Regions from separate parts of the Arthrobacter sp. NPDC057388 genome, predicted to be linked through region 3. Evidence: riboswitches for the same ligand, from Rfam matches in the RefSeq annotation. Region 3 holds a riboswitch; each other region holds the start of a gene.
What was found. A riboswitch is a leader RNA that binds a small molecule or an ion and turns the genes downstream of it on or off. The one in region 3 is predicted to bind thiamine pyrophosphate.
Positions count from the first base shown of each region.

Region 1: linked by a shared signal. The riboswitch ahead of ACFUTU_RS19385 (bifunctional hydroxymethylpyrimidine kinase/phosphomethylpyrimidine kinase) and the one ahead of ACFUTU_RS03500 (ECF transporter S component) in region 3 are both predicted to bind thiamine pyrophosphate.
Region 2: linked by a shared signal. The riboswitch ahead of thiC (phosphomethylpyrimidine synthase ThiC) and the one ahead of ACFUTU_RS03500 (ECF transporter S component) in region 3 are both predicted to bind thiamine pyrophosphate.

Region 1 covers NZ_JBHVBL010000057.1:13,896-23,584, forward strand. The annotation lists gene ACFUTU_RS19360 (glutamate-5-semialdehyde dehydrogenase) at 1-1,226, opposite strand, end outside; gene proB (glutamate 5-kinase) at 1,252-2,349, opposite strand; gene obgE (GTPase ObgE) at 2,414-4,003, opposite strand; gene rpmA (50S ribosomal protein L27) at 4,121-4,384, opposite strand; gene rplU (50S ribosomal protein L21) at 4,444-4,752, opposite strand; gene ACFUTU_RS19385 (bifunctional hydroxymethylpyrimidine kinase/phosphomethylpyrimidine kinase) at 5,080-6,636, opposite strand; TPP riboswitch at 6,657-6,753, opposite strand; gene ACFUTU_RS19390 (Rne/Rng family ribonuclease) at 6,865-9,689, opposite strand, start outside.
Region 2 covers NZ_JBHVBL010000010.1:76,096-85,784, reverse strand. The annotation lists gene ACFUTU_RS07295 (glucose-6-phosphate dehydrogenase) at 1-500, opposite strand, end outside; gene ffh (signal recognition particle protein) at 584-2,164, shown strand; gene ACFUTU_RS07285 (alpha/beta fold hydrolase) at 2,221-2,955, shown strand; gene thiC (phosphomethylpyrimidine synthase ThiC) at 2,956-4,773, opposite strand; TPP riboswitch at 4,769-4,876, opposite strand; gene ACFUTU_RS07275 (amidohydrolase family protein) at 4,951-6,033, shown strand; gene ACFUTU_RS07270 (VOC family protein) at 6,112-6,987, shown strand; gene ACFUTU_RS07265 (hypothetical protein) at 7,106-7,540, shown strand; gene rpsP (30S ribosomal protein S16) at 7,734-8,147, shown strand; gene ACFUTU_RS07255 (RNA-binding protein) at 8,149-8,391, shown strand; gene rimM (ribosome maturation factor RimM) at 8,538-9,119, shown strand; gene trmD (tRNA (guanosine(37)-N1)-methyltransferase TrmD) at 9,120-9,689, shown strand, end outside.
Region 3 covers NZ_JBHVBL010000004.1:137,670-147,358, forward strand. The annotation lists gene ACFUTU_RS03460 (aureocin A53 family class IId bacteriocin) at 1-29, shown strand, start outside; gene ACFUTU_RS03465 (PH domain-containing protein) at 136-675, shown strand; gene ACFUTU_RS03470 (PH domain-containing protein) at 812-2,185, shown strand; gene ACFUTU_RS03475 (ABC transporter ATP-binding protein) at 2,227-3,081, shown strand; gene ACFUTU_RS03480 (hypothetical protein) at 3,084-3,893, shown strand; gene ACFUTU_RS03485 (hypothetical protein) at 3,953-4,240, shown strand; gene ACFUTU_RS03490 (energy-coupling factor transporter transmembrane component T family protein) at 4,318-5,121, opposite strand; gene ACFUTU_RS03495 (ABC transporter ATP-binding protein) at 5,118-6,758, opposite strand; gene ACFUTU_RS03500 (ECF transporter S component) at 6,758-7,378, opposite strand; TPP riboswitch at 7,451-7,594, opposite strand; gene ACFUTU_RS03505 (heme-degrading domain-containing protein) at 7,713-8,264, shown strand; gene ACFUTU_RS03510 (DUF4235 domain-containing protein) at 8,380-8,643, shown strand; gene ACFUTU_RS03515 (hypothetical protein) at 9,187-9,689, shown strand, end outside.

The DNA of each region.
Region 1 (9,689 bases), on a different contig from region 3:
TCGCCGCCGTCGGTAAACCGCGTGGACGCGTTGACGATGACCGCAGCGGAATCGATTTCCGCGATGAAGCGCTCCGCGTTTCGCAGGTCATTGGTCAGGATCGCTTCGGTGTGGCCCGTCGACCAGGTGCGGATGTGCTTCACAGCGTCGTCCAGGCTGTCCACCATGGCGACGGCCAGGTCGAGGTCCATGTACTCGGTGGCCCAGTCCTCATCCGTGGCGGGCAGTGACTCGACTGACTCGGGGAGAGCTGCCCGGACGCGGTCATCGGCGTGGAGGCGCACACCCGCCTTCGCCAGCGCTGCCGCGACTGCGGGCAGGACCGTGGAGCCGGAGTGCACCAGGAGCGTCTCCACCGTGTTGCAGACGCTGGGCCGCTGGGTCTTGGCGTTGAGGAGAATCTCCACCGCCATGTCTTCACCGGCTGACTCGTCGATAAAGATGTGGACGTTCCCCTCCCCCGTCTCGATGACCGGCACGGAGGAGTTGTTCACAACGGTCTGGATCAGTTCACGGCCGCCGCGCGGAATCAGCACGTCGACGCGTCCGCGGGCACGCATGAGCACATTGGCGCCCTCGCGGCCGAACTGGTCCACGGTCTGCACGGCGTCCGCAGGCAGGCCCACGGACTCCAGTGCTTCGCGCAGCACACGGATGAGGGCTTCGTTGGTGAACGCTGCCGCAGAACCGCCGCGCAGGATCACGGCGTTGCCGCTCTTGAGCGCCAGGCCGGCGATGTCCACTGTGACGTTCGGGCGCGCCTCGTAGATAGCGGCCACCACGCCCATGGGAACGTTGACCTGGCGCAGGCGCAGGCCGTTGGGGAGCGTCTGTCCGCGCACCACATTGCCCACGGGATCGGGCAGCCCGGCCAGGTTCTCCAGGGCTGCGGCGAGGGCGGCAATGCGGGTGTCGTTAAGGGTCAGCCGGTCCAGGAGGGCCGCGGAGGTGCCGTTGGCCCGGCCTGCTTCAAGGTCCCTGGCGTTCGCGCCCAGGATCTGCTGCTTGTTCGCGAGCAGGGCGCTGCCGATGGCACGCAGGGCCTTGTCCTTCCAGGCCCGGTTGGCGCGGGCCATGCTGCGGGCAGCCTGGCGGGAACGGTCGGCGATCGCGTAAACGGCAGATTCGATCTCTGCCGGTGTGGGCTGGCTGTCTGCCGGCAGGGTGGGGACCTTCGTAGCGTCGTTGGATGTCTCAGCTGCTTGGTTCATCAGTGCCTCAGTCATCATTCAAGTCTAGGCGAGCCGGCGCCTAGACCAGAACCAGGTCGTCAACGTGAACAACTTCGCGGTCGAACCCGCGGCCCAGTGCTTCACCCAGCTCCACTGTGGACCGTCCCAGCATCTGCGGCAGTTCGGCCGCGGAGTAGTTCACCAGTCCGCGCGCAATGACGGTGCCGTCGGGGGAGACCATTTCGACGGCGTCGCCGCTCTCGAAATTGCCTTCGACCGACGTAATGCCGGCGGGGAGCAGCGAGGTGCGGTTGTCCCGCACTGCCCGGACGGCGCCGGCGTCCAGGAACAGCTTGCCCTGCACATGCGCGAGGTGCGCCAGCCACATCATCCGGACGGACTTGCGTGCGCCGTTGACGGTGAACCAGGTGCCAACGTCCTCGCCGGCCAGGGCAGCCGCAGCGTTCGAGGTGGAGGTGACGAGGGCAGGGATGCCCGAATCCGCGGCCATGATGGCTGCCTCCACCTTGGTGACCATGCCGCCGGTACCCACGCCCGCCTTGCCGGTCCTGCCAATGGAGACGCCGTCGAGGTCCTCGGGGCTGTCGACCTGCGGAATCCGCTTGGCGCCCTTGGCGGGCGGACCGTCGTAGAGGGAGTCGACGTCGGACAGCAGCACCAGGGCATCTGCCCGTACCAGGTGCGCCACGAGGGCTGACAGGCGGTCGTTGTCGCCGAAGCGGATCTTGTGCGTGGCGACGGTGTCGTTCTCGTTCACCACAGGCACGACGCCAAGGTTCAGCAGCCGGTTGAGGGCACGGAAGGCATTCGTGTGGTGGCTGCGCCGCATGAGGTCATCGGCGGTGAGGAGTACCTGGCTCACGGTAACGCCGTGGGCGGCAAACGCATGCGTGTAACGGGCCATGAGCAGGCCCTGCCCCACGCTGGCCGCAGCCTGCTGGGTGGCGAGGTCGCGGGGCCGCTTGGCCAGTCCCAGGGGTGCCAGGCCGGCGGAGATGGCGCCCGAGGAGACGAGGATAATCTCGGTCCCGGCGTTGCACTTGGCGGCCAGCACGTCCGAAAGCTCGGTCAGTGCCTCCTCCGATATTCCGCCCTTGATGCTGGTCAGGGACGACGATCCTACTTTGACCACAATGCGGCGTGCCCTGGCGAGCATGCTGCGGTCGTCGGTCTTGGGTTCCTCGATGACAATTGCGGAAGTATCGGTCACGTGTGCGGGTTCACTCCTCATGTTCGGTGTTCAGTCCGCTCTCCTTCAGGGGCTGGGCTGCCCGGCGCGCGCTGACGGACTCCGTCCAGATGCCGGCCTTGCGTTCGGCTTCCAGTTCGGCCCGTGCCGCAGCCTTCGCCTCGCGCCGTTCCATCTGTTCCTCGCGCTTCTGGCTTCGGGTGGGACGGTCGCCGATGTCTGCGAACCGGACGTCCGTGCCGCGCGGCGAAGCCAGCAGCTCGGCCCCTGCCATCATGGTGGGCTCCCAGTCGAACACCACGCCGTCGTCCTCGCCGATCACCACAGTGTCGCCGGGCTTGGCGCCCTGCTTGAACAGCTCGGTTTCCACGCCAAGCTTGGCCAGGCGGTCGGCGAGGTAGCCAATGGCTTCCTCGTTGGTGAAGTCCGTCTGCTTGACCCAGCGAACGGGCTTTTCGCCCAGGACGCGGAACAGCGGCTCCAGGTTCTTCTCCTCGCGGCGGATCCGGAAACCGATCTCGTTGACTGCACGGGGCCGCAGTACCGGGGCATGTACCTTCGGCGGTGCGGTTTCCACGCTGTCGCGTGCGGCCTTGACGATCTCTGCCATGGCGAAGCCTAGCTGTCGCAGGCCCTCATGGCTCGTGGCTGATACCTCAAAGACACGGTAGCCGCGGGACTCCAGCTCCGGCCGGACGAACTCGGCCATGTCCTTGCCATCCGGGAGATCGACCTTGTTAAGGGCCACCAGCCGGGGGCGGTGGTTGAGCGGAACAACTTCGCCGTTCGAGCCGGCGTAGCTCATGTCCACCGCATACTTTTCGAGCTCGGTTTCGATAATTGCGAGGTCGGAGAGCGGATCTCGGTCAGATTCGAGCGTACCGCAGTCCAGGACGTGCACCAAAGCCGCGCACCGTTCGACGTGGCGGAGGAAGTTGTGGCCCAGGCCTTTGCCTTCACTGGCGCCCTCGATGAGGCCCGGAACGTCGGCGATGGTGAACCGGACGTCGCCGGCCTGGACCACGCCCAGGTTGGGGATGAGGGTGGTGAAGGGGTAGTCGGCAATCTTGGGGCGGGCGGCGGACATGGCCGCGATAAGGCTGGACTTGCCAGCCGAGGGGAATCCTACGAGGGCGATGTCGGCGATCGACTTCAGCTCCAGGACGATGTCGCTGGCTTCGCCCTCGATGCCCAGCAGGGCAAAACCGGGTGCCCGCCGCTTCTGGGACGACAGCGCGGCGTTGCCGAGCCCGCCCTGGCCGCCGGAAGCGGCGACGAATTCGGTCCCCTCGCCCACGAGGTCGGCCAGGACCTTGCCGTCCTTGGTCTTGACGACGGTGCCGTCCGGAACGGGCAGCACGAGGGTTTCACCGTTCTTGCCGCCACGCCAGTCGCCCATGCCGGGGCCGCCGTTCGTGGCGTGCCGGTGCGGCGCATGGTGGTAGTCCAGCAGCGTGGTGGTCTGCGAGTCGACGCGCAGGATGACGTCGCCGCCATTGCCGCCATTGCCGCCGTCGGGCCCGCCCAGCGGCTTGAACTTTTCGCGCTTCACGGAGACACAGCCGTGGCCGCCGGTACCGCCGGATACATGCAGTACTACCCGGTCTACAAAGCTCGCCACGTGAATCTCCTCTATTGCTGAATCCGGCCGTCCTGGACGTCCAAATCGATTGTAATGCGGTTAAAAGAACAGTGGAGCGAGCCATCATGGCCCGCTCCACCGGTTCAGAACTGGTTGTTACTCTGCAGCTGCAGCAGCAACGATGTTGACGACCCGACGGCCGCGGCGCGTGCCGAATTCAACGGCACCTGCCTGCAGAGCGAACAGGGTGTCGTCGCCGCCACGGCCAACGCCTGCACCGGGGTGGAAGTGGGTGCCGCGCTGGCGGACGATGATCTCGCCAGCGGAAACTACCTGGCCGCCGAAGCGCTTGACGCCGAGGTACTGGGCGTTGGAGTCACGGCCGTTGCGAGTGGAGCTCGCGCCTTTTTTGTGTGCCATTTGAAATGCCTGCCTTTAATTCTGGTGAAACTGCTGGAAACCTGGACAGTAACCGGAAGTTACTGGATGCCGGTGATCTTGACCTTGGTCAGTTCCTGGCGGTGACCCTGGCGCTTCTTGTAACCGGTCTTGTTCTTGAACTTCTGGATGACGATCTTCGGACCACGGAGGTCCTGGAGGATCTCAGCCGTAACAGTCACCTTGGCCAGGTCCGCAGCTGCGGAGGTGACCTTGTCACCGTCTACCAGGAGCAGCGCGGGCAGCTCAATGGTGCTGCCAGCTCCACCGGCGACGCGGTTCAGGGTAACGAAGTCTCCAACAGAAACCTTCTCTTGGCGGCCGCCTGCGCGGACAATCGCGTACACCACTTGGGAACTCACTTCTCTCGACGTTTATTACTAAATTTGCGTGCGGAACCCGGGTCCGGAAATTGGCCTGGTTCTCGCTGTGCCTCAACGCCGTGGATTGCCCGGGGGAACCCGTGAGCTATCCCAGGAACAAGCCCGACAGGGCGGTCCGGGTCATAACCCAAGTGTTGGCGTAAGCACCGAAGATCTAGAATACGCTAATTCCGACGTCGGCCGCAAATGAGGCTGGCACTGGCGGGTTGTCCGTGATAGGCGCCACAGGGGACGCCGTTCCGGACATCCGGTGCCGTGCGCGACCATCTTACCGGGTGCCGGGCGCGCTTCCGTTCAGCTGTGCCGGCTCGGCGCGTCGAAGAACTCCACCTCGTACCGGCAGGAGTGCCGGAAGGCGGTGACCATCGCTTCGCGCTCCCCCGCCGACGCGGCACGGCCGGCGTCATCCGCTATTTCGATGGCCCGCAGGGTGGCGGCAGCGAAGTCCTCGTCGGCGTAGGTCCGCAGCCACTCCGCATACGGGTGCCCGGCATCCGCCCCGGCGGCCAGGTACTCCGCGTGCAGGGTCTCCCCCACTTCGGCGTAGAGCCAGAAGCAGGGCAGGACTGCTGCCACCAGCACGGCGTAACTGCCTCCGGCCGAGGAAGCCAGCAGATGGTCGACATAGGACTTCGTGACCGGCCCCAGCTCCGTCTGCACCGTGCGGGTGCTGAGCCAGTTGCGGTGCAGTTCAGATTCAACTTCCAGGCATTGCTGGGACGACCGGGCCCAGAACAGCTGCTCGGCCTCGGTCGGGGCTAGTGCGCTGGCCCGCGCCAGGACGCGAGAGTAGCCGTTGAGGTAGATGGCGTCCTGGGCGAGGTAGTACGCGAATTCCTTCTCCGGCAGAGTGCCCCCGGCAAGCCCCCGGATGAAGCCCAAACCGTAGATGGCTTCCAGATGGGTGAAGGTCTCGGCACGCAGCAGTTCCGCGAATCCGCCCTTCGGTTCGGACTGGGCTGAACCCCCAGCCCCGGCAAGGTGGTGGAAGTGGTTGATCGGGCCGTTGCCGGCGCCGACCTCCAGCCCTCCGGAGGTCCGCAACGCCTCGGCCAGCCAGGGCTTGACCTCCCGCAGTGACGCTTCCCAGTCGCCCAGCCGCGCCTGCACGGCGGCCATGGCGGACGACAGCGAACATCCGGTGCCGTGGCTGTTCCGCGTGGCGATCCGCTCGCCGGCCACCTCCACCACTTCCGCGGACAGCAGCCCGGCGGTGTTGACGAGGGCGTCAGGGCAGGTGGCCCCGTTCAGGTGACCGCCTTTGACCAGGACCGTGGCACCGGTCCGCTCAGCGAGGCGTCTGCCCTGGTCCAGGGCGCCCGCCCAGTCCGCGGCCTCCGTTTCCCCGAGCAGCATGGCAAGTTCGGGAAGGTTCGGCGTGATCAGGTCCGCGAGCGGCAGCAGCTTCCGGAGTGCTGCCTCCGCAGACTCCTGCAGGAGCCGGTCACCGCTGGTGGCCACCATCACGGGGTCGAGAACCACGACGCCGGGACGCACGTTTTCGAGCCAGCTGCGGACAGCGGCGATCACCTTTTCATCCCCCAGCATGCCGATCTTCACGGCGTCCACTTGGATGTCGTCGCTGACAGCATCCAGCTGGGCTGACAGGAAAGATGCAGGGGGAACGTGGACGCCGCTCACGCCGGTGGTGTTTTGCGCCGTGAGGGCGGTGATCGCGGCCATGCCGTAGCCGCCGTGGGCGGCGATGCTTTTCAGGTCGGCCTGGATGCCTGCACCGCCGGACGGATCCGAGCCTGCGATGGCGAGGACCCTGGGAACCGCGCGAGCGGCCGGAATGGCAGTCGCTGCGTGATCCGGAAGTGAATTGGCGGCGGCCTCAGGAGCGGGCATGACCGATGCTGATGACAGTGCTGTCGACAAGAAGACATCCCTTCGCCGGTGCTAACCGGACAGGTTCAACGGGTTTGGATCTCAGCCGGCCCGTGCGCGGCACCCCGTGTCAGTCCTCCAGCCTAGCGGTTCCTTCGAAACATGGCGCTGATTCCGGCGTTTGCGACAGGAGGTCCGGCACCGCAGTCGCGGTACCGGACCTTCGGGCGGACCCAGGGGCCCGTCAACTCAGAGTTCCGAGGCGGGTACCCCAACTCCCAGAATGATCGGTTCACCGGCTGGCTGCGGAGCCGGCTTGGATGCCTGATCGTTTCCCGTCCCCGGCGCCTTAGCTTCGTGCGAGTGTCCCGCGGCGGCTGCCGGAGCGACCTCGTGGTGCTCCACGGAGGTTTCGTTGGCTGCACCCTGCGGGCGGCTGGCGCTCCGGTTGCGGCGCGGACGGCGCCCGCGGGATGTCCCGGCCGCACCGTCGGCAGGCTGGACGCCGGCAGGCCGGCCTTCCGGCTGACGGACCACCGGCTGGGCGGGAGCCGCTGGAGCCGGCGTTTCTTCCCTGGCCTCTTCCGTCGCGGCGGGGGCTTCCTTCTCGGCGGGAGCCACCGGGCTGCCGAGGTGCGCGAATGCCTCCTCCAGGCGGTCCAGTGTCAGGGCGGGTGCTTCCTTGGGCGGTTCTTCACTGTGGTCGACGAACGGAAGAATCACCTTCTCGCCACCGAACGTCAGGACTGCCCCGGGACGTCCGGAAACGCTTTCCGTTTCCGGAGCGCGGTGCACCACCGGGCTTTCCGGCGCGGCAGCTGCAGGTGCCGCCGGCCGCGCGGCTTCCCCTGATGCGGCGGCATTGTGCGCCGCCTCCTCATGCAGATGGGCGGCATGCGCGGCGGCTGCAATGTTGGCAAGGGCAGCGCGGGTGGCTTCAGCCTTGGCGTGGCGTTCTGCTTCCGACGGGTCAGGGTGGTGGACTGCAGCAGGGGCGGCTGGAGCACCTTCTGACTGCTGTCCGCCCTTGCCGCGGCGCCGCTTGCGCTCCGGCCGTGCAGGAGGCTGGACCTCCGCCCGGTGTACGTGGTGCTCTGCTGCCACGGTGTTGGCCCGGCGGTGCTCCACCGGCTCGTCATGGGTAACGACGCCCCGGCCAGCACACACCTCGCACTGCTCGCCGAAGACTTCCAGGAGTCCGGTGCCCATCCGCTTGCGGGTCATTTGTACGAGCCCCAGAGACGTCACTTCGGCCACCTGGTGCTTGGTCCGGTCGCGGCCCAGGCACTCGACCAGGCGGCGGAGGACCAGGTCGCGGTTCGATTCAAGCACCATGTCGATGAAGTCGATCACGATGATGCCGCCGATGTCGCGCAGCCGCAGCTGGCGGACAACTTCCTCGGCAGCCTCGAGGTTGTTCTTGGTGACGGTCTCTTCGAGGTTTCCGCCGCTGCCGGTGAACTTTCCGGTGTTGACGTCGACCACGGTCATGGCCTCGGTCCGGTCGATGACCAGGGAGCCGCCGGAGGGCAGGAACACCTTGCGGTCCAGCGCCTTGTGGATCTGCTCGTCAATGCGCCAGGCGGAGAAAATGTCCTCGTCCCTGGTCCATTTTTCGAGCCGGCCCACCAGGTCCGGGGCCACGTAGGTGACGTAAGCCTCGATGGTGTCCCATGCTTCGTCGCCGGACACGATCAGCTTGGAGAAGTCCTCGTTGAAGACGTCGCGCACAACCTTGATGGTCAGGTCCGGTTCGCCGTAGAGCAGTTCCGGGGCGAGGACCTTGGTGGACTTCGCCTGGCTTTCAATCCCCTCCCACTGGGCGCGGAGGCGGTTGATGTCGTGGGTCAGTTCCTCCTCGGAGGCCCCCTCGGCAGCGGTGCGGACAATGACGCCCGCGTCCTCGGGAAGGCGGTCCTTGAGGATGCGCTTGAGCCGGTTGCGTTCGACGTCGGGCAGCTTGCGGGAGATGCCGGTCATGGACCCGCCGGGGACGTACACGAGGTACCGGCCGGGCAGGGAGATCTGGCTGGTCAGGCGTGCGCCCTTGTGGCCCACGGGGTCCTTGGTGACCTGGACCAGGACGGAGTCGCCGGACTTCAGGGCGTTCTCGATCCGGCGCTGCTTGCCCTCAAGGGTGGCCGCATCCCAGTTGACCTCACCGGCGTACAGCACGGCGTTGCGCCCGCGTCCAATGTCGACGAAGGCAGCCTCCATGGACGGCAGGACATTCTGCACCTTGCCCAGGTAGACGTTGCCGATCAGGGAGTCCTGCTGCGTCTTGGAGACGAAATGTTCGGCCAGGACGCCGTCCTCCAGGACGCCGATCTGGATTCTGTCATCGCGCTGGCGGACGATCATCTGGCGGTCCACGGATTCCCGGCGTGCCAGGAACTCGGCCTCAGTGATGACCGTGCGGCGGCGCCCGGTATCGCGGGATTCGCGGCGGCGCTGCTTTTTGGCCTCCAGGCGCGTGGATCCCTTGACGCTGGTCACACGGTTGCTCGCCGGCGCCTCACTGATGGTCCGGGGGGCGCGGACACGGGTGACCGTGTTGGGCGGATCGTCTTCTCCCCCGCCGGTCAGTTCCAGGTCCTGGTCACCACGGCGGCGCCGCCGCCGGCGGCGGGACGTCACGCCGTCTTCCGGCTGGATACCTTCGTCTTCGGCGGCCTCGTCGGAAACGTCGGTTCCCTCCTCGCCGTCGGTGATCTCACGGTCGGAACGGCTGCGCCCGCGGCGTCCGCGGCTGCGCCGCCGGCGCCGGCCGCCGTCGTCCTCGAGCTCGTCCTCGCCGTCCTCGGCGGTCGCCTCCTCCTTGGCAGGGCGGATGACCGTGTTCAGGTCAGGCGCCTGGAAAATGATCGACGTGACGGACGCAGGCTCCAGGAAAAGCGAACCCAGAGGCGACTGTCCGGCTTCTTCCCCGGCCGCGGCCTCCTCGCCGGCAGGGGCTTCCTGCGCGGCGGCGGGTTCGGCAGCGGCGGGTTCGGCAGCGGCCGGTTCTGCCGGCGCTGTCTGCGCTTCGGGGGCGGGCTCTTCCGCCTGTCCGGCCACCGGCTCCGCAGCGGCTG
Region 2 (9,689 bases), on a different contig from region 3:
ATGTGGTCCTCGGGGACCAGGGTCAGGAGGGTCCGGTTGAGTTCACGCGCCGATTCCTCCCCGGAGCCGAAGGGCTTCTCCATCACCAGGCGTGTTCCGGCGGGGACCTGTTCCGGACGCAGGATTTCACAGGCCTTCTGGCTCACCTGCGGCGGCAGCGCGAAGTAGACGGCGACCGGCCCCTCAAGATCGGCCAGGAGCTGCGCGAGTGGGCCGTCGGCGGTGACGTCCGCTTGGCGGTATTCCGTCGATTTTTCCATGGCGGCCAGTGCGTCCTTGCCGGCGTCGTCCGCCGACTGGGCGGCCGCCTCAAAAGCTCTGTGCACGCGCTCCCGCCACTGTTCCGGCGACCATGGGTCCGAGCCGGCACCCACAAGCTTCAGGCCGCCGGCACGGCCTTTGGCCACGAGCCTGGCCAGGCCGGGAAGGAGGAGCCGGCCGGTAAGATCGCCGGAGGCACCGAGGATGAGCAGGGTTTTCACAGTCGTTTGGCTCGTCACCCTGCCAGCATGCCACCTGTAAGGCTGACTTGATACCCTAGATAGTCGAGTCCCGTACATCCACTGAAAGAAGTGCACGGCGCGTGTTCAATTCACTCTCTGACCGGTTGACAGCAACCTTCAAGAACCTCCGCGGCAAGGGCCGCCTCACCGAGGCAGATGTCGACGCCACGGTCCGCGAGATCCGGCGCGCCCTGCTGGATGCGGATGTTGCCGTGCCCGTGGTCCGCGAGTTCACCGGGCAGGTCCGTGAGCGCGCACTCGGCGCCGAGGTTTCGGGGGCGCTGAACCCCAGCCAGCAGATCGTGAAGATCGTCAACGAGGAGCTCGTTGAAATTCTCGGCGGCGAGACCCGCCGAATCCGGATGGCCAAGACGGGCCCCACCATCATCATGCTTGCCGGCCTCCAGGGCGCGGGCAAGACCACCCTGGCCGGAAAGCTGGCCAAGTGGCTCAAGGCCCAGGGCCACAGCCCCATCCTCGTTGCCTGTGACCTTCAGCGCCCGAACGCCGTGACCCAGCTGCAGGTTGTGGGCCAGCGCGCCGGCGTTCCCGTCTTCGCCCCGCACCCGGGCGCCACCTCCGAACTGGAGCACCCGGCCGGCGACCCCGTCGCCGTCGCCCGTGCCGGCGTCGAGGAAGCACGCCAGAAGCTGCACGACGTCGTCATCGTGGACACCGCCGGCCGCCTCGGCGTCGACGCCGACATGATGGAGCAGGCGCGCCAGATCCGCCGGGCCATCGTGCCCAACGAAGTCCTCTTCGTCATCGACTCGATGATCGGCCAGGACGCCGTCAACACGGCCACGGCGTTCGATGAGGGCGTGAACTTCACCGGCATCGTGCTGTCAAAGCTCGACGGCGACGCCCGCGGCGGTGCAGCGCTGTCCGTCTCGTCGGTCACCGGCAAGCCGGTTATGTTCGCCTCGACCGGTGAAAGCCTGGACGACTTCGAGCTCTTCCACCCGGACCGGATGGCCTCGCGCATCCTGGACATGGGTGACGTCCTCTCGCTGATTGAGCAGGCGGAAAAGTCCTGGGACAAGGAAGAAGCCGCCCGGATGGCGAAGAAGTTCGCCGACCAGGAAGACTTCACCCTGGACGACTTCCTCGCCCAGATGCAGCAGATTCGCAAAATGGGCTCCATGAAGAAGATGCTCATGATGATGCCCGGTGCCCAGAACATCCGGCAGCAGCTGGAGCAGTTCGACGAGCGCGAAATCGACCGGGTGGAGGCTATTGTCCGCTCGATGACCCCGCATGAGCGGCTGGCCCCGAAGATCATCAACGGTTCGCGACGGGCCCGTATCGCCCGCGGCTCGGGCGTGCACGTCTCGGAGGTCAACGGCCTGCTGGAGCGCTTCGGCCAGGCCCAGAAGATGATGAAGAAGATGGCCCAGGGCGGCGGCATGCCGGGCATGCCCGGAATGCCTGGCATGGGTGGCGGCGGTGCCCGCAAGGGCGGCAAGAACGCGCCCAAGAAGAAGGCGCGCTCAGGCAATCCCGCCAAGGCGGCGCAGGAGCTCCGCGAAGCGGAGGCCAGGCGTGCGGCCGGGGCGAAGGCCGTGCCCACCGGAGCGGCCTTCGGGCAGCAGTCCGGCGACTTCGATCCCTCCCAGCTGAACCTTCCCAAGGGCTTCGACAAGTTCCTGGGCGGCAAATAGGGCGCTCGGTCATGTCGGCCAGCGCCGGTGTCAGACCGCTGCCATAGGGTTGGGTCATGCATAAGCAGCGGGTAGTCTTCGTCCACGGTGCCGGTAGCTTCGGCTCCGCGGCGTGGCCGCGCCAGCATGGCATGGCTCTGCAGTATGACGCCCTCTTTCTGCGGCGCCACGGTTTTGACGCCGAGGCAGAGCCGCTGGAAACCGACTTCGCCGAGGACGCCCGCATCGTGCTGCAATCGCTGGCCGACGACGGCCGGGGGGCCGCCGGGGGCCACGTGGTTGCGCACTCGCAGGGCGCAATCGCCGCGATGATGGCCGCCGTCGAACGCCCTGATCTGGTCTTCTCGCTGACGCTTGTGGAGCCGGCCTGCCTGTCGCTCACCGCGGATTTGCCGGCTACCGCCGCTCACCGTGCCCTGATGGAGCCGCTGTTCGACGTCCGGCACCAGCTCGGCGACGACGATTACGAACGCGAATTTTTACGCCGGGCGTTCGCTGCGGACACCCCGGAGCCCAGTACGCCGGAGGCGAAGCGTGCTGCCAGGCGGCTTCGCCTGCAGGCACCTCCGTGGCAGGCGCCGCTGCAGATCGTGCCCGGTGTTCCCACGCTGGTCCTCACCGGCGGCTGGGAGCCGCTGTATGAGGAGATCGCGGGCTACCTGCGCGAGACCGGTGCCCTGCACCGCATCGCTGCGGGAGGGCACCGGCCCCACGACTCACCGGAGGGCGACCGGCACATCAGGCTGTTTATCGCCGAGGTCAGCCGGCGGCAGCAGCCCAAAGCGTCCTGATTACGACCGGCGGGCCGATTCCGGCAGCCGCAGCTCCGGCAGGTACACCTTTCCGCCGGCAGCGAGGAATTCCTCGCTCTTCTCGCGCATGCCTTCCGCCATCTCGGCGAGGGCGGCCTGCGCTTCCGCAGAGCCGTACTCGTTACGGATGTCCTGGCTGATGCGCATGGAACAGAACTTGGGTCCGCACATCGAGCAGAAGTGCGCCGTCTTCGCAGGCTCCGCGGGCAGCGTCTCGTCGTGGAAGGACTCGGCAGTCACCGGATCCAGCGAAAGCGCGAACTGGTCGCGCCACCGGAACTCGAACCGGGCCTTGGACAGCGCATCGTCCCGCTCGTTCGCGCCGGGGTGGCCCTTGGCAAGGTCGGCCGCATGGGCAGCGATCTTGTACGTGATGACGCCGGTCTTGACGTCATCCTTGTTGGGCAGGCCCAGGTGTTCCTTGGGCGTGACGTAGCACAGCATGGCGGTGCCGTAGCGGGCGATTTCCGTGGCGCCGATGGCCGAGGTGATGTGGTCGTAGCCCGGGGCGACGTCTGTCACCAGCGGTCCCAGGGTGTAGAAGGGCGCACCCTTGCAGAGCTCCTGCTGGCGTTCCACGTTCTCACGCACCAGATGGAACGGGATGTGGCCCGGGCCTTCCACCATCACCTGCACGTCGTACTCCCAGGCGCGCTGGGTCAGCTCGGCCAGGGTATCCAGTTCGGCGAACTGCGCGGCATCGTTGGCGTCCGCCGTCGCGCCCGGCCGCAGCCCGTCGCCCAGCGAGAAGGCGACGTCGTACTTGGCGAAAATCTCGCAGAGCTCGTCAAAGTGGGTGTACAGGAAGTTCTCCTGGTGGTGCGCCAGGCACCAGCCGGCCATGATCGAGCCGCCGCGCGAAACGATGCCGGTGACGCGGTTCGCCGTAAGGGGCACATACCGCAGCAGCACTCCGGCGTGGATGGTCATGTAGTCCACGCCCTGCTCGCATTGCTCGATCACGGTGTCACGGAAAATTTCCCACGTCAGCGCGTTCGCTTCGCCGTTGACCTTTTCCAGCGCCTGGTAGATCGGCACCGTGCCGATAGGGACGGGGGAGTTGCGGATGATCCACTCCCGCGTGGTGTGGATGTCATCACCCGTGGACAGGTCCATCACGGTGTCCGCGCCCCACTGGGTGGCCCACTGCAGCTTGTCCACCTCCTCCGCGATGGAGCTGGTCACAGCTGAGTTGCCGATGTTGGCGTTGATCTTCACCAGGAATGCCTTGCCGATGATCATGGGCTCGGATTCGGGGTGGTTGATGTTGCTGGGGATGATGGCCCGCCCGGCGGCGAGTTCGCTGCGGACCAGTTCCACGTCGCAGTTTTCGCGGAGGGCCACAAAGCGCATTTCGGGGGTGATGATGCCCTGCCGTGCATAGTGCATCTGCGTTACGGTTTTGCCCTCCGCCCCGCGGCGGGGCACCGGCCTGGCGCCCTTCCACTCGGCCGAAGCCGCGCCGCGGCGCACGGCCGACTTGCCGTCGTCGAGCAGGTTCCGTTCGCGTCCGTCGTACGTTTCCGTGTCTTCCCGTGCCTGGATCCATTCCGCACGGAAGGGTGCGAGGCCCACCACCGGGTCGCTGCCCGGTCCCGCCGTGCGGTAAACGCGCAACGGCTCATTCTGCTCACCGTTCGGTGACGGCTCCAGGGCGATTTCCGTTACCGGAACACGCAGGCCGTCGCCTTCGAGATAGGCCAGTGAATGGGATTTCAGCGACTGCGTGACGGATTCTGATCCGCTTTGGGCTGATTCATTTTGGGCAGGGGTCAGCTGTGATTTCTGGGTGCTCAATTTACTGCTCACTTCCTTCGCCGGCATTACCCGGACAGGTTCGACGGTCGCAGGCTGCGTCAGCCTGATCTCAGCCCCTGCAAGGGCACCCGTGTGGTCGTTAGACGAAGCTACCACAGCCCGGATTGTGCCTGTCCATCTGTGAAGGAGGCCAAAGCTGCGGCCTAAGCTGGTGGAATGGCGCACATTATTGAATTCAGCGGCACTGTGCTCACAGCGGCGGATGAGGAACGCCGGGGGCTCTGGGCTGTGGACGGGAAACTGACGTTCAACCCGCCAGGCCAACGGCCTGATGCCGTCCTGGACGGCTGGGTCCTGCCCGGATTCGTGGACGCCCACTGCCATGTCGGCCTCGGTCCGGGCGGTCCGGTGGACGACGCCGTGGCGTATGACCAGGCCATGACGGACCGCGACGCCGGCACGCTCCTGGTGCGGGATGCGGGGGTGGTCAGCGACACCCGCTGGCTGCAGCAGAGGCCTGACGCGCCGCGCATCATCCGGGCGGGCCGGCACGTTGCCAGGTCCCGCCGCTACCTTCGGAACTTCGCCGTCGAAGTTGAACCGGATGGCCTCGTCGAGGCGGTGCGCAAGCAGGCGCGGCAAGGTGACGGCTGGGTCAAGCTGGTGGGGGACTGGATCGACCGCCCGGCCGGTGACCTCGCGCCGTCGTTTCCGGCCGCCGCGGTGCGTGACGCTGTCCGGGCAGCCCATGACGAGGGAGCCAGGGTCACGGCGCACTGTTTCGGCGAGGACACGCTGGATGACATGCTCGACGCCGGCATCGACTGCATTGAGCACGCCACCGGGCTGCTGCCCAGGCACATTCCCCGCTTCATCGAGCAGCAGGTGCCGATCGTTCCCACGCTCATCAACATCGCCACCTTCCCCGACATTGCGGATCAGGCCGAACCTAAGTTCCCACAGTATGCCGCACACATGCGCGCACTCTGGGCCCGCCGTCGCGAGCGTGTCCTGGAAGCGTACGAGGCCGGCATCGAAATCTATGCGGGAACTGACGCCGGCAGCGTGATCCGGCACGGCCGCATTGCCGACGAAATCCTCGAACTGCATGCAGCGGGGCTGCCGGCCGCAGCGGCGCTGGATGCCGCCTGCTGGCGGGCGCGCCGGTGGCTGGGAGCCGATGGGGTAGCGGAGGGGGCAGACGCCGACGTGGTGGTCTGCCGCGAGGACCCGCGCACCGTGCCGGAAACCATCCGCAACCTGGGGAATGTGATCTTGCGGGGCGGGATCGTCCGTTAGGAATAAATTGAAGCTTCAAGTAATTTAGAGATGTAAAGACTGCCGAAGTCCGGCGGTCCGGACACTCGGGAGTATTCAATGACAGCAGCAGTCAGCAGCCAGGACTTGCTTCCTGCCGACCTCACCATGGGCACCGTCATGCTCAAGGTGGGCGACATGAAGCTCATGACCGACTACTACCAGCGCGCCCTCGGCCTCGACGTTATCGCCGAGCAGGACGGCGGTCTCTACCTTGGCCGGCTGAAGACGCCGCTGGTGCACCTCGCCCCCGCGCCGGGACTCAACATCCCCGGCCGCGGTGAAGCCGGCCTCTTCCACACCGCCCTCCTGTTCGAGGACCAGTCCTCCCTCGCCGCCACTATTGCCAGTGCGGCCCGGTATGAGCCGCAGTCCTTCGTGGGAAGTGCCGACCATCTGGTGAGCGAGGCGTTTTATTTCACTGATCCGGAAGGCAATGGGATCGAACTCTACTGGGACCGGCCCCGCGAGGCCTGGTCCTGGGACGGTAAGAACGTGGTCATGGACAACGTCGCGCTGCCGCCGCAGAAGTACCTGCAGGACCACCTCACGCAGGAATCCGTCGTCGGCCAGCACGGCGCCGGCGCGGAGGTGGGGCACGTCCACCTGCAGGTGGGGGACGTGCAGTCCGCCCACGAATTCTACGTCGGCACCCTGGGGTTCGAAAAGACGGCGGGTTGGCACGGCCAGGCCCTCTTCGTGTCGGCCGGCGGCTACCACCACCACATGGCCATGAACGTTTGGAACAGCCGCGGCGCCGGACCTCGCCGCGACACTCTCGGCCTCGGCGAGGTCCTCATCGAAGTCCCTTCCGGCGACGACGTCGGCGCTTTGGCCGACCGGCTGAGGGCAGCCGGCGTCGGATCACACCACACCGGTGCCGAGCTCCGCTTCGAGGACCCGTGGCGCAACCGGCTCCGGGTCGCTGTCCGGTAAGCGCCGCTGTTCGAAAATTCTGCGCGCTGAGCCGGGCCGACCCGGTTGGGTTAGGCTGACATCCGAAGGGCCCCAGCGCTGCCGGGGCATGCACCGCCAACGGAATGAGGACGAATCCATGGGCTTCACCGAAGTGTTTGTCGCCACCCACAATGACGCCCTCAAGCGCGCAGAGGCGCTGGAAGGCGGCGCCGCCGCCGGTGACGGCATCCGCATCGCCGGCATCAGCGATTTCGAGATTGAACAGCTCGGTGACTTTGCCGGCGCCGCTGTGCACGCCGCAGGGGCTGACTACGAGCTGGCCATGGTGGACGTGGCCAGCGACTCCCTCCTCGGCGTGCCCGCGGCCATGGTCAGGGCGCTGGCGGAGCTCCTCACCTATGAGTCCGAGGGTGAGGGCAACGTTCTGGACGAGGTCGCCGAGCGCTGGGCAGCCGAGGATGACATGCCGTTCGGCGCCGGGGAGGCACGGAAGTACGTCCAGCAGCTGGCAGAGCTCGCCGGTACCGTGGACGAAAGCAGCAGGACCGGGCTCTACGTCTGGTCTTCCTAGCCGGCGATGGGAGCGGGTCCTCGTGTCAAGTCGAAATAACGCGGACGATCTGGCACAATGAACAGGTACTCGATCTGCGTGGCCCCTCTCTCCGCGTCTGGATCCTGTCCTTTTCGAACCCCCAAGTACGGCCCGCCCCACGGGTGCAGAACGCGGGTTCAACCCCGTTTCAGAAACAGGAGTGACCACAAAAGTGGCCGTAAAGATTCGCCTTAAGCGCTTCGGTAAGATGCGCGCACCGTACTACCGCATCGTTGTCGCCGACTCGCGCACCAAGCGTGATGGCCGTGCCATCGAAGAGATCGGCAAGTACCACCCCACCGAGGAGCCCTCATACATCGAGGTCAACTCCGAGCGTGCCCAGTACTGGCTGTCCGTCGGCGCGCAGCCTTCGGAGCAGGTTGCCGCGATCCTCAAGATCACCGGCGACTGGCAGAAGTTCAAGGGTCTGCCGGGCCAGGAAGGCACCCTGAAGACCAAGGCCGACAAGGAAGCATTCGTTGCTCCGGAGAAGGGTTCCGTAATCATCCCGGAAGCCATCACCAAGAAGGCCAAGGCATCGGAAGCCCCCGCCGAGGCTGAAGCAGAGACCACCGAGGCTGAGTAAATTGCTGGCAGAAGCGCTCGAACACCTTGTCCGCGGCATTGTCGACTCCCCTGAGGACGTCAAGGTCAGTGCCAAGAACAACCGCCGCGGGGATACCCTCGAGGTGCGCGTTCACCAGGAAGACCTCGGACGGGTAATCGGACGCCAGGGACGCACCGCGCGTGCACTGCGCACTGTCGTGGCGGCACTGGCGGATGGCGAGCAGGTCCGGGTCGACGTCGTCGACACCGACCGCCGCCGGTAACGCGCCTGCAGCACTTGCCTTAACGTCCGGCCCCTCCACCAGTTCCTGGTGGAGGGGCCGGACTGCTTTGGGCCCTCACGCCTGCGCGCGTGCCCAGGTCCCGCGAAAATCCCCCACGTATCCACGCAGCCCAAACAGAGGAACACATGCAGCTTCAGGTGGCCCGTATCGGCAAGCCCCACGGAATCCGCGGCGAGGTGACCGTCCAGGTGCTCACCGACGCGCCAGAGGACCGGTTCGTCCCCGGCACCGAGTTCGTGGTGGAGCCGGCCTCGGCCGGGCCGCTCACCGTGCGCAGTGCCCGCTGGAACAAGGACATCCTCCTGCTCGGCTTCCAGGAAGTCGCTGACCGCAACCGTGCGGAAACGCTCCGCGGCGCCAAGCTGTTCATCGAGACCGAGGAGCTGGACGAGGACGCCGACGAAGGCTGGTACGAGCACGAACTTGTCGGCCTTGAGGCGCGCGTCGGCGCGCAGCCGGTGGGCAAGGTCACCGCCCTCAACACCATGCCCGTGCAGGACCTGCTCGTCGTCGAAACACCCGAGGGCAAGGAAATCCTCATCCCCTTCGTGGAACAGATCGTCCCGGAAGTGAACATCGAGGACGGTTATGTCCTGCTCACCCCGCCGGCAGGCCTGTTCGAAATCAACGAGGAAGGCGCCGACGACCCTGAAACCAGGGGTTCGGACTCTGCCGAAGACGACGCCGAGCCGGAGGCCAAAGCGTAGATGAGAATCGACGTCGTCAGTATTTTTCCCGAGTACCTGGCACCGCTGGACCTGTCGCTCATCGGCAAGGCCCGCCAGGACGGGCTGCTGGACCTGAACGTGCACGATCTCCGCTCGTTCACAACGGACCGCCACCGCACCGTGGACGACACCCCGTACGGGGGCGGCGCCGGTATGGTGATGAAGGCCGAGCCGTGGGCGCAGGCGCTTGAGTCCGTGGCGGCTGCCCGGCCTGCCGGCGCAGCCAGGCCCGTGCTGATCGTCCCGTCCCCGGCGGGGGAGCGGTTCAACCAGGCACTGGCGTACGAGCTGGCCGAGGAGGAGCAGCTGGTGTTCGCCTGCGGGCGCTACGAAGGCATCGACGAGCGCGTCATTGAATGGGCCGCAGAGCACTTCACGGTGCGCCCGGTCAGCCTTGGCGACTACGTCCTCAACGGCGGTGAAGTGGCCGTGCTGGCCATGGTGGAAGCCATCGGCCGGCTGCTTCCGGGGGTCGTGGGCAATCCCGAGTCCCTCGTGGAGGAGTCGCATTCGGACGGGCTGCTCGAGTACCCGGTCTACACGAAGCCC
Region 3 (9,689 bases):
GGATCATGCAGATTCTCGGGATCGGCTGAGATGAGTCCGGCACTGGTGTGGCGAGAGGCAGCGTCCTCTCGCCACACCAGTGCTTCAAGAACACGATGTGTACGTCGTATAGCAGAACATACAGAAGGGAACGCAGTGGCCAGCACACGGGCTGATGGCCGGGGCGACAGATCAGTCCCGGACCGGGCCGCGCGTTCGCAAACGTATGCGGCAACGCTGCCGCCGGTGGCCTTGCGCTATCTCGCGATCCGCTCCACGGTGGAGGTGCTGATGACGGGAGTGCTTGCATGCGGCCTTGCGCTTTGGCTGGTCCCCGCTGGCTGGAAGCTGCCGGCCCTCGTTATCCTCGCGATCCTGATCGTCATCAGTCTGATAATCGATGTGCCGATAGTCAGCCGCCTCACACTGCGGCACACCTCGTACCACGTGGCCGCCGATGCGGTGCGTATACGACGTGGTTTCCTCCTGTCCACGGACACGGTCCTGTCTACGGCACAGATCCTGAATGTCTCGATTGTCGAAGGGCCCCTGCTGCGGCGATTCGGGCTCGCCAAAGTCAAATTCACCACTCTAAATCACGTTGAACCGCTGGGGCCTGTTGAACGTGGTGTGGCCATGGAGATACGCCGGCAGGCGTTGTCCGCATACGTGGAGGCGTCCGCTGATGGGCAGTGACGCCCCGCAACGGCTACCAGTGAAGGCCATGGCGGCGATGTCCCTCCGCGGAGCTCCGAGCATAGCGAGCCTGCTGATCGGCGGATTCCTGTATTGGGACCGGCCAGGTCTGTGGCCCGGTCCAGTCGCCATATACGTGTTCGGTAGCCTTCTTATCCTCAGGTTGCTCCAGCCCATCTACGCCTGGGGGACGCTAAGGTATGAGATCTCGAAGGATGGCTTCTCCCTCACCCGCGGTCTGATCTTCAGAACTACGAGCACGACAGCCTGGCGTGACATCTCGGTTGTAGACATCGACTCGCCCTGGGCCTTCCGCCGGTTCGGGCTGTCGGTCGTGTCGCTGCGCTCCGGCGGCCAGGACGGGGCGAAGATCGATGCCCCCGGCATCGAGCAGGCAAACGTTGAAGCCATCGTCGGGTTGGTGCGGTGCCACGGGGCTCCGGATGCGGAGTCCCAGCCTTCCGGCGGCAAGGCCAGCGGCGCCCCGAGCCCCGTTCCGGGGTCGTCTGACACGACCGGCCGGTCCGTGGTTTACACGGCCCGAAGACGGGACCTGGCGGCCGCCAGCCTGATATATGGCCATGTGGTGGTCCTCGGGACCAGTGCCGTTCTCGCCGTGGTGGATATGGCGGACCAAATGGCGATTTTAGACGGTGTCGTCAGGGTGATCAGTGCGAATCCGTTGGCGGGAGCCGTGGTGCTGTGCGGGACTGTCCTCCTTGGGGGATCGGTCGCCGCCCTGGTGAAATACCATGGCTTCACAGTGAGCAGTGATTCTGATGGGTTGTCCATCAGGTACGGGTGGTTCTCCATCAACCAACGGGATGTGAGGTCCTCGGCAGTCGCCGGCCTCACGGCACGGCGCAACCTCATCGAGATGGTTTTCGACCGGGTCCGTGTCGCGCTCGTGACGACTGACTCGGATGCACAGATGGGAACCAACTTGGTCCTGCCGTCGTTGCCGCGCAAGCAAGTGGCACAGATCCTCAGCACATCACTGACGGATCTTCCACCCCCGGCCCTGCTGGAGTCCTCGGGCCGCGGATCCATCGTGAGATCGTTGGTGCTCTTGGCAGCGACCGGCATACCCGCGCTTGCTTGCGCTTGGCTTCTGCACCGCCTTACGGCCGGCGCCCTCGTCCTGGCTGCGGTGGCAGCGGTAACGCTTTGGTACGTTCTCGCCCTATCGGTCCGCCTTGCCAGGGCCCGGTTTTCTGTGGTGGGAGCCAACGTCGGCTGGGCCAGCAGTTCCTTCGCCGACCATGAGGTGGTCCTCGCCGCAACCGGCCTCCATTCCGTGTCCGCCACGGCTGCCCGGGCAGCAAGGGCGTCACTGGTGCGCGTCCACTACTTCGCGGGTCGGCCCAGGACGTTGGCTGCACTTAGCCTGTCCCGTGCGGTCCCGGACCAGATAGGCCGCCTGGTGCAACACACCTCACCTGAAATCGCCGCCCTCCGGCGGCCCCCCACTGTCAAGCAGCCCACCGCCGAGGAGTTTGTCCATCCATGATTCACGTCGACAACCTAAGCAAAAGCTTTGGGAGCACAAGGGTGCTCAAGAACGTTTCCTTCACCGCCGCACCGGGGCGGGTCACTGGATTCGTAGGGCCCAACGGTGCGGGCAAGTCCACCGTGCTGAAAGCGATTGCAGGTTTGGTCAGTCCCGACGCGGGCACCATCAAGGTCAACGGAACAGAGTTCGCGCAGTCCCGGCGTCCAGGACGAACCATGGGACTTTTCCTGTCGGCGGAGTGGCTCCCGGAGCAAGCCACCGCTGCCGGCATCATCGACTACGTTTGCCGCCTGCAGGGATTGCCGCTTTCATGGGGGAAAGACACCCTTGAAAGGGTCGGACTGGCAGGCGCGGCGCAAAACCGCGTCCGCACCTTCTCGTTGGGCATGCGCCAGCGGCTGGGCATCGCCGCAGCGACCGTGAGCCGCCCGGCCGTACTGGTTATGGACGAACCCATCAACGGACTCGACCCGGACGGGATCGCCTGGATCAGAACGTTCCTGACGTCCGCGGCATCAGACGGCGCCACGGTCCTTCTGTCCTCACACCATATGGCCGAACTTGCAGAAACAGCGGATGACATCGTCATGATCGGCGACGGACGGATCCTCGGGCATGGAAGCATCGGGGATTTCGTGTCCCATCTGGACGAAACGGGGTACTACCTTGAGTCCCCTAACCCCGAGATCCTGCTGGCTGCCATGGCACAAAGAGGTTTCCGCGCCGCCAAAGAACGGGGCGGAATCCTTGTCCGGCATACGAACCCTACCGAGCTCGCCGCGGTCGCACTGGAGTCCGGTGCGGGGATTTCGCATCTGGCCCGGGTAACCCGAAGCCTCGAAGACACCTACTTCGAGGTCCTGGCCCGGAGCGCATCCGGAGGAACGGAATGACCATGACTGAAACACCGATAGACGACCGCGCCGCGCTTGCCCTGGAACAGAGGCTCGGCGCCGTTATCCGCGCCGAGGTGCACCGGCTCCTCCGGAAGGGCGGCGTACCCATCCCGGTCCTCGTGGCGGTCACTTCAGGGCTGGCCGGCGGGATACTGACGATGCTGGTCATGAATTCACTGGCCACGGAACCCACAAGAGTCATGACCACCACCTCGGTTGAAACCGGTGCGTTTGTCTGCGCGCTGGTCCTCTCCGTAGCCGCCGTCTTCGCGGTTGGCCGGGACCACACAGGGCAGTTGGGCCTGGCGCTGTCACTGACACCGAAGCGGGAGAGACTCTTCACGGCCAGGTTGCTGTCCTGGGCTGCCCTGACAGCAACCAGCACGGCCTTCGTCACGATCGTCATCGCGGGACTCGGACTCGTCCTGTCCAGGGGCAACTTTGCCGGGTCAGCGCTGGTGAGCGTGGCAGCAACCGTTGTCGGCAGCACCAGCATGGTTCTGATTGCCGTGGCGCTGGCCCATCTCGTGGGGCGGGCCTTCGGGGCCGTATTGCTGCTCATCGGGGTCAACCTCCTCCTTCCCTTGGCGGTCTTTGCGGTGGGCGCCATGATCCCGGAGCAGGCGGCCGGGACGATCGACTCTTTCGTAAACATGACACCGACGCCCCTCTTCATGCAGGCGATCAGCGCGACGACAGTAGAGGAACTGGGACCGGGGCGCCTGCTCCTCGGCCAACTCGGGCTTGCAGTATGGGCCGTCGTCCTCGGCGGCCTGGCGCTTTCAGTCTTCCGGCGCCGGAACCTTTGACGCCGCCATGCCAAGCCCATCCGCCCGGTATCAGCAGCCTACGACAACGAAGGAAAACCATGGCAAAGATCAATGACCGGCGTCATTCAGACGGTTCGTCCCGGAGCAAGCCGCCCGGCGAACCGGCGTCGATGCTGGCGCTGTTCGCCACAATCCTGGCCGTCAGCATCGGGCTGGCACTCTGGACTGACATGAACATCGTCTTGCGCGGCGTCATCGCCATCGCCGCCGGCATTGCCGCGGCCGCGATTACCCTCGCCGCAGTCAACCGACGCGCAGCACAGAAGAGCCGTACACCGGGCCACTCCGTTGACGATCCCACCGGCCAAACCCGGATCGACCGGTGACAGACACGGGCCGGGCCGTCATCCGGCCCGGCCCGTGTCTGTCCATCCCGGAGCAGGGTGGGCCCGGCCCCGGCTACCTAGGAACCCTCCAGCCACACCATGTGCCATGTTCCGGCCCACAGCGCAGCCGCCACGGCACCCGCGGCGATGAACACGCCGCCCAGCACCACCCAGATGTCCAGCACACTGTAGGTGGACACGCGCGCCCAGGTCCGGCTGGCCCCGCCGAAACCGCGGGCCTCCATGGTGACGGCAAGCCGGGTGGCGCGGCGGATGGCCTGGACCAGGAGGCCGAAGCTCTGCCCCAGGGTTGCCCGAATCCGCTGCCACGGGTTGCCGCGCGACCCGACGCCGCGGGCGCGCCGTGCCATGCCGATGGTTTGCCATTCCTCTGCCATCAGGCCCACCAACCGCATGGCTGCCAGCGTCCCCAGCACAAAGCGGTGCGGCAGCCGCGCCTTCTGCGCCAAAGCGTCCGCCAGGTCGGTGGGATCGGTGCAGCTCATCAGCAGCACCGCGGGCAGGGCAATGGCCAGGCCCCGGAGCAAAAAACCCAGCCCCAGCTGCAGGGAACCCTCGCTCGTCGACCAGATGCCGACGTCGAGCAGTATCCTGCCGCTGTCAGGTGCCAGGATTGAGGTGCTCCAGCCCCCCACGGCGGCCGCCAGGATCAGCGGCCAGCCGCGCTGCCACAGCAGCGAAAATGTCAGCCCGGCCAGCGGGAAGACCAGCAGCTCGCACACGAGAGCCACCGAGGCGGACATCCAGTCGATGGACAGCGCCAGGGCCAGCGTGATGAGGAAGACTGCCGCGAATTTGGCCAGCGGGTTGGCGCGCGTCAGCAGGGCCCGGTTTCCGGCAAGTGTTAGCGCTTCCCTCATGTCGCTGCCTGTTCCGGACGCGGCTGGGCGGCTCGCGGCGCGGCGGATCGTGATTCGGCCGTCCCGGGGCGGCCGCCGGAGCCCAGCCTCAGCTCGGTGCCGCCAAGGACATGGGTGAACTCCTCGTCGTGGGTCACCGACACCACGGCCGTGCCGGCGTCGAGCAGTTCGGAAAGGAACGAGGCCAGCTCCGCCCAGGTGTTGGCGTCCTGCCCGAAGGTGGGCTCGTCCAGGACCAGCACCTGCGGGTGCGCGGCCAGGACCGTGGCCACGGACAGCCGGCGTTTCTCCCCGCCGGAGAGGGTGTACGGGTTGGCGTCCACCAGATGGGTGAGGCGCAGCCGCTCCAGCAGCTCGTCAACGCGCTCTTCGCCATGTCCCAGGTGGCGGGGGCCGAACTGCAGCTCGTCCAGCACACGGCCGGTGACGAACTGGTGCTCGGGTTCCTGGAACACCGTGCCGATCCGGGAGATCAGCTGCTCGGCCTTCCATTTGTAGGGGTCGATGCCGGCGCCGGCGCTCAGCCCGAGCGTCGCGGAGACCCTGCCGTCCACCGGCGGAAGCAGCCCGGCGAGGGTGAGCGCAAAGGTGGATTTACCGGCGCCGTTGGGCCCCGTGACGGTCAGCGCCTCACCGGCCCGGACCTGTGCGGTGACGTCCCGCAGCACCGGCACCGGCGGCAAGGAACGGAAACCCCGGCGGCGGGGACGTTCCCGCGAGACCGCGAGCTTCTCCGCGGCCAGCAGCAGCCCGCCGGCGCCACTGCCGGCGGACGGCGGAACCAATCCGGCGCAGCGCCGGCGGGTTTCAGGAACGTAGCCGGGAACCCAGACGCCGGCGGCGGTGAGCTTTCCGCGGGCCTGTTCCAGGACCTCGTCCGGCGTGCCGTCGATCAGCACCGCGCCGTTGGCGTCAGAGCCCGGCTGCAGGACCACGATCCGGTCCACAAGGTCCTTCCACGCGGCCACCCGGTGCTCCACCACCACCAGGGTGGCTCCGGTCTTGTCCAGGCAGCGGCCCACGGCGTCCCGGACCTCCAGGACGCCTGCCGGATCGAGATTCGCGGTGGGCTCATCCAGCAGGATGAGCCCCGGCCGCATCGCCAGGATCCCGGCGAGCGCCAGGCGCTGCTTCTGGCCGCCGGACAGGGCCGACGTCGGGTGGTTCAGCGGGAGGTGGGACAAACCGACGTCGTCCAGCGCCTCGTGCACGCGGCGCCAGATCTCGTCGCGCGGCACCGACAGGTTTTCGGCCCCGAAGGCGACGTCGTCGCCGAGGCGGGAGAGCACCACCTGGGTTTCCGGGTCCTGCTGCATGAGTCCGGCGCGTCCCCGCTGTACGCGCGGGGACGCGCCGTCGATGAGCAGTTCGCCGCTCTCGTCCGCGTCGTCGCTGTCCCGGGTCCCGGCGTCGTCCGTTGGGCCACCGGCGTCACTGTCCCCCAGCACGCCGGCCAGGGCGTGGAGCAGCGTCGATTTGCCGGCTCCGGAGGGGCCAAGCAGCAGGACGCGCTCACCGGGGCGGATGTCCAGGTCGAGCGCGCGGACGGCGGGTTTGGTACGGCCGGCGTGGCGCCAGCCCCAGCCGCGGGCGTGGACCGCGGCGGGGCGGACGCCGGCGTCGTGGGAAGCGGGCATCAGTTGAAGACGGGCTCCGTGGCTGCCTTGCGGGACGCGAAGGAGCTCAACACACCGGTTTTGGCCAGGCCGCGGGTGGCGATCCAGGACAGCGCGCCGGCGATGACCGCACCGGAGATGGCGCAGAACACGATGTACGCGAACTTGTCGCCGGCGGTGTATGCGATGTTCCAGCCCCACGGCGCGAAGGAGTCGTTGAGGCCGCAGAACAGCCCGGCGCCTGCCCCGGCCAGCAGCGAAGCGGGGAGGTTGAACTTCCGGTACGCCAGGGCGGCGAACACGAGCTCCGCACCCAGGCCCTGGAGGAGACCGGAGATCAGCACCGTGGTGCCGTACTGCGAGCCCATGAGGAGCTCGCCCGTGGCCGCCACCGTTTCGCAGAACAGGGCAGCGCCCGGCTTGCGGATGATGAGCATGCCCAGGACCGCCGGAATCATCCAGCCGCCTGCGTACAGGCCGGTCAGCGGCGGATAGACGGCGTTGACGGGAGTGGAGATGAGGTTGGCACCCTGGGACCATGCCCAGAAGATCACGCCGCCGGCGACGGCGATAAGCGCCGCCACCACGATGTCCGCCACGCGCCAGTTGTAGCTGGTCTTCTTGATTGCTGCAGTTGTCATGATGGTCCTCCTGAGGAACAGGAGGGGAAAGCGTTACCCCGGCTGCCGGTGGCTGGGCCTCCTGCTGCCGGGCACTCTGAGAACTCGACTCCCTTGCGCCGGTACTAGCCGGATCAGGTTCGAGGGTCTGCGGCTGTCCGCACTCTCAGCGCCCATCCGCGGTTGCGCTGGCTGCTGCCTTTGCATCCCGACGGCGGCGCTCCCCTGTCGTGATAAATCTGCCCTTGTGGGCGGGTCCAGTTTACACCCCGGCGGCCCCGGAATCCCGGGCCCGCCGTCATAATCCGGGAGACAGCCTGCTGGCCGGACCGGCTGCGCGGAGTACATTGGGGCCATGACGCAACAGGACTCCGCCGGCTCTGCCCTGCCCGCCTTCGACCCCGATTCCGCCGAGGAACAGCCGGCCGGATCCCTCGAAGCCCTGATCGGCCGGATCGAGGGTGAGATCGCCGAACTGCAGTTCCCCAGGTTCAGCAAGGACGACGCCCTGGCCCTCGGCCTGGAACTGGTGGAACGGGGCAAGGAGGACAACCTGCCCATCGCCATCGACATCACCAAGGGCGGGCAGGTCCTCTTCCATGTGGCGCTTGAGGGAGCCACCCCTGACAACGAGGGCTGGGTGCTGGCCAAGCAGCGTACCGCCGCGCGCTACGAGGAGCCGTCGCTGCTCGTGGGCCTGCGCGGCAGGGTCGGCGGCGGACGGATCGAGGACAACGCGTGGTTCGACCAGTCCACCTACGCCGCCCACGGCGGAGCCTTCCCCATCTATGTGCGGGGTGTGGGCGCGGTGGCCGTGGTCACGGTCTCCGGACTGCCGCAGAAGGCGGACCATGACCTCGTGGTCCAGGCGTTGCGGGAAATCCACCGCTCCATGCCGGCGGACTGACGCCTCACGCGCTTGGGCCACGCCTCATGCGCTTGGGCCACGCCTCATGCTGCCGGGCTGCCTCATGCGGTTAGGCTAGGGAAAGACCAGTGTTCATCACGCTAGGAGTTCCGGAATGAGTTTCTTCATCAAACTGCTTGGCACCGGCATCAGCCTGCTGGCAGGGTTCGCCGGCACCAAGGCCGTCGACACCATCTGGGAAAAGGTCACGGGGCAGAAGCCGCCCAAGGGTGACAAGGACGATGTTCCCACCACACTGCGGACCGCCCTGACGTTCGCCCTCGTCTCCGCTTCCGTGAGCGCCGTAATCCAGGTCCTGGCCAACCGCGGCACGCAGCGGGCCATCACCCGGTTCGCCAAGACCCAGGACATCGTCTAAAGGGCGGATCCTCCCCGGCCGGGCCCCCTTCCCGGGACCTGCGCCCCCAACATCGGGTGGGTCGCCCCGAAACCCGTTCCGGGTCAACGGCCGGGTTTCCCCAAGCACCCCAGGACATACTGTTGCTGTTCCGAACCCGGCAGTGCTGATGACCTCGGCCGGGCCCGGAACAGCCGGACCCGGCACCGCAACCCGCGGTGCCGGGTCCGTTCGCATACTGCAGGCTTTGTCCGCAGCGCCTGCCCCGGGACATGCCTTAGAACCGGCGCTGCGACATGCCTTAGGACCGGCGCTGCGTGCGGCACTGGGACCGGCACTGGGACCGTCAGGGGGGGCCGGTCGGGGCGTCCGGCAAGGAGGCCGGCCGGCCCTGCCACGGGGCTGCAGAAGTCACGAACGCGCCCCTGGCCGGACCCGGGCAGGTCCCCCCACTGCTCTTGAGAAAGCTTTGATTCTCAAGGTTTCTCCAACCTGGAGGCCGAACGTTTTTCCAACCACCACCCCTTTTAGTGGATGCCATCAGCGTCTTTCGAGGAGACAAAAATGGTACCCACCCCACATTTCCTGTCGGCCCAGCGCCTGACGCCACGGCACCGGGCCCCACGCCCGGCATCCCGCCGGCGCGGGATCGCCGCCACGACCGCCCTGCTGCTGGCTGTGACGGGCGCCGGAACTTCCCTGGCCGCCACGCAGGTCACCCGGACGAACCCAAGCAAACTGACCGCCGTCGGACCCGTCAACACTGAGTACGGCTTCCCGTCCTGGTACGAGGACAGCAACAAGACACGCGTCGAGCTCTGCCTCGACGCGGAAAATCCGCTCTGCGGTTTCCTGCCGGGTGACATCCCGGACGAGACCGCCCCCATTTCGTTCCCGGACAACTTCCCGGACGAGGCGTTCTATATGCTTGCCGGCTCGGAGCTGACCTTTCCTAACGGCGGTCGCGCCGTCCTGGTCCTCGGCCTCGAGGCAGCCTTCGCCAACACCGTCACCCAAGGCGACCAGGTGGTATTCGGGCGGCAGCGCATCGTGGTCAAGGGCGGCCC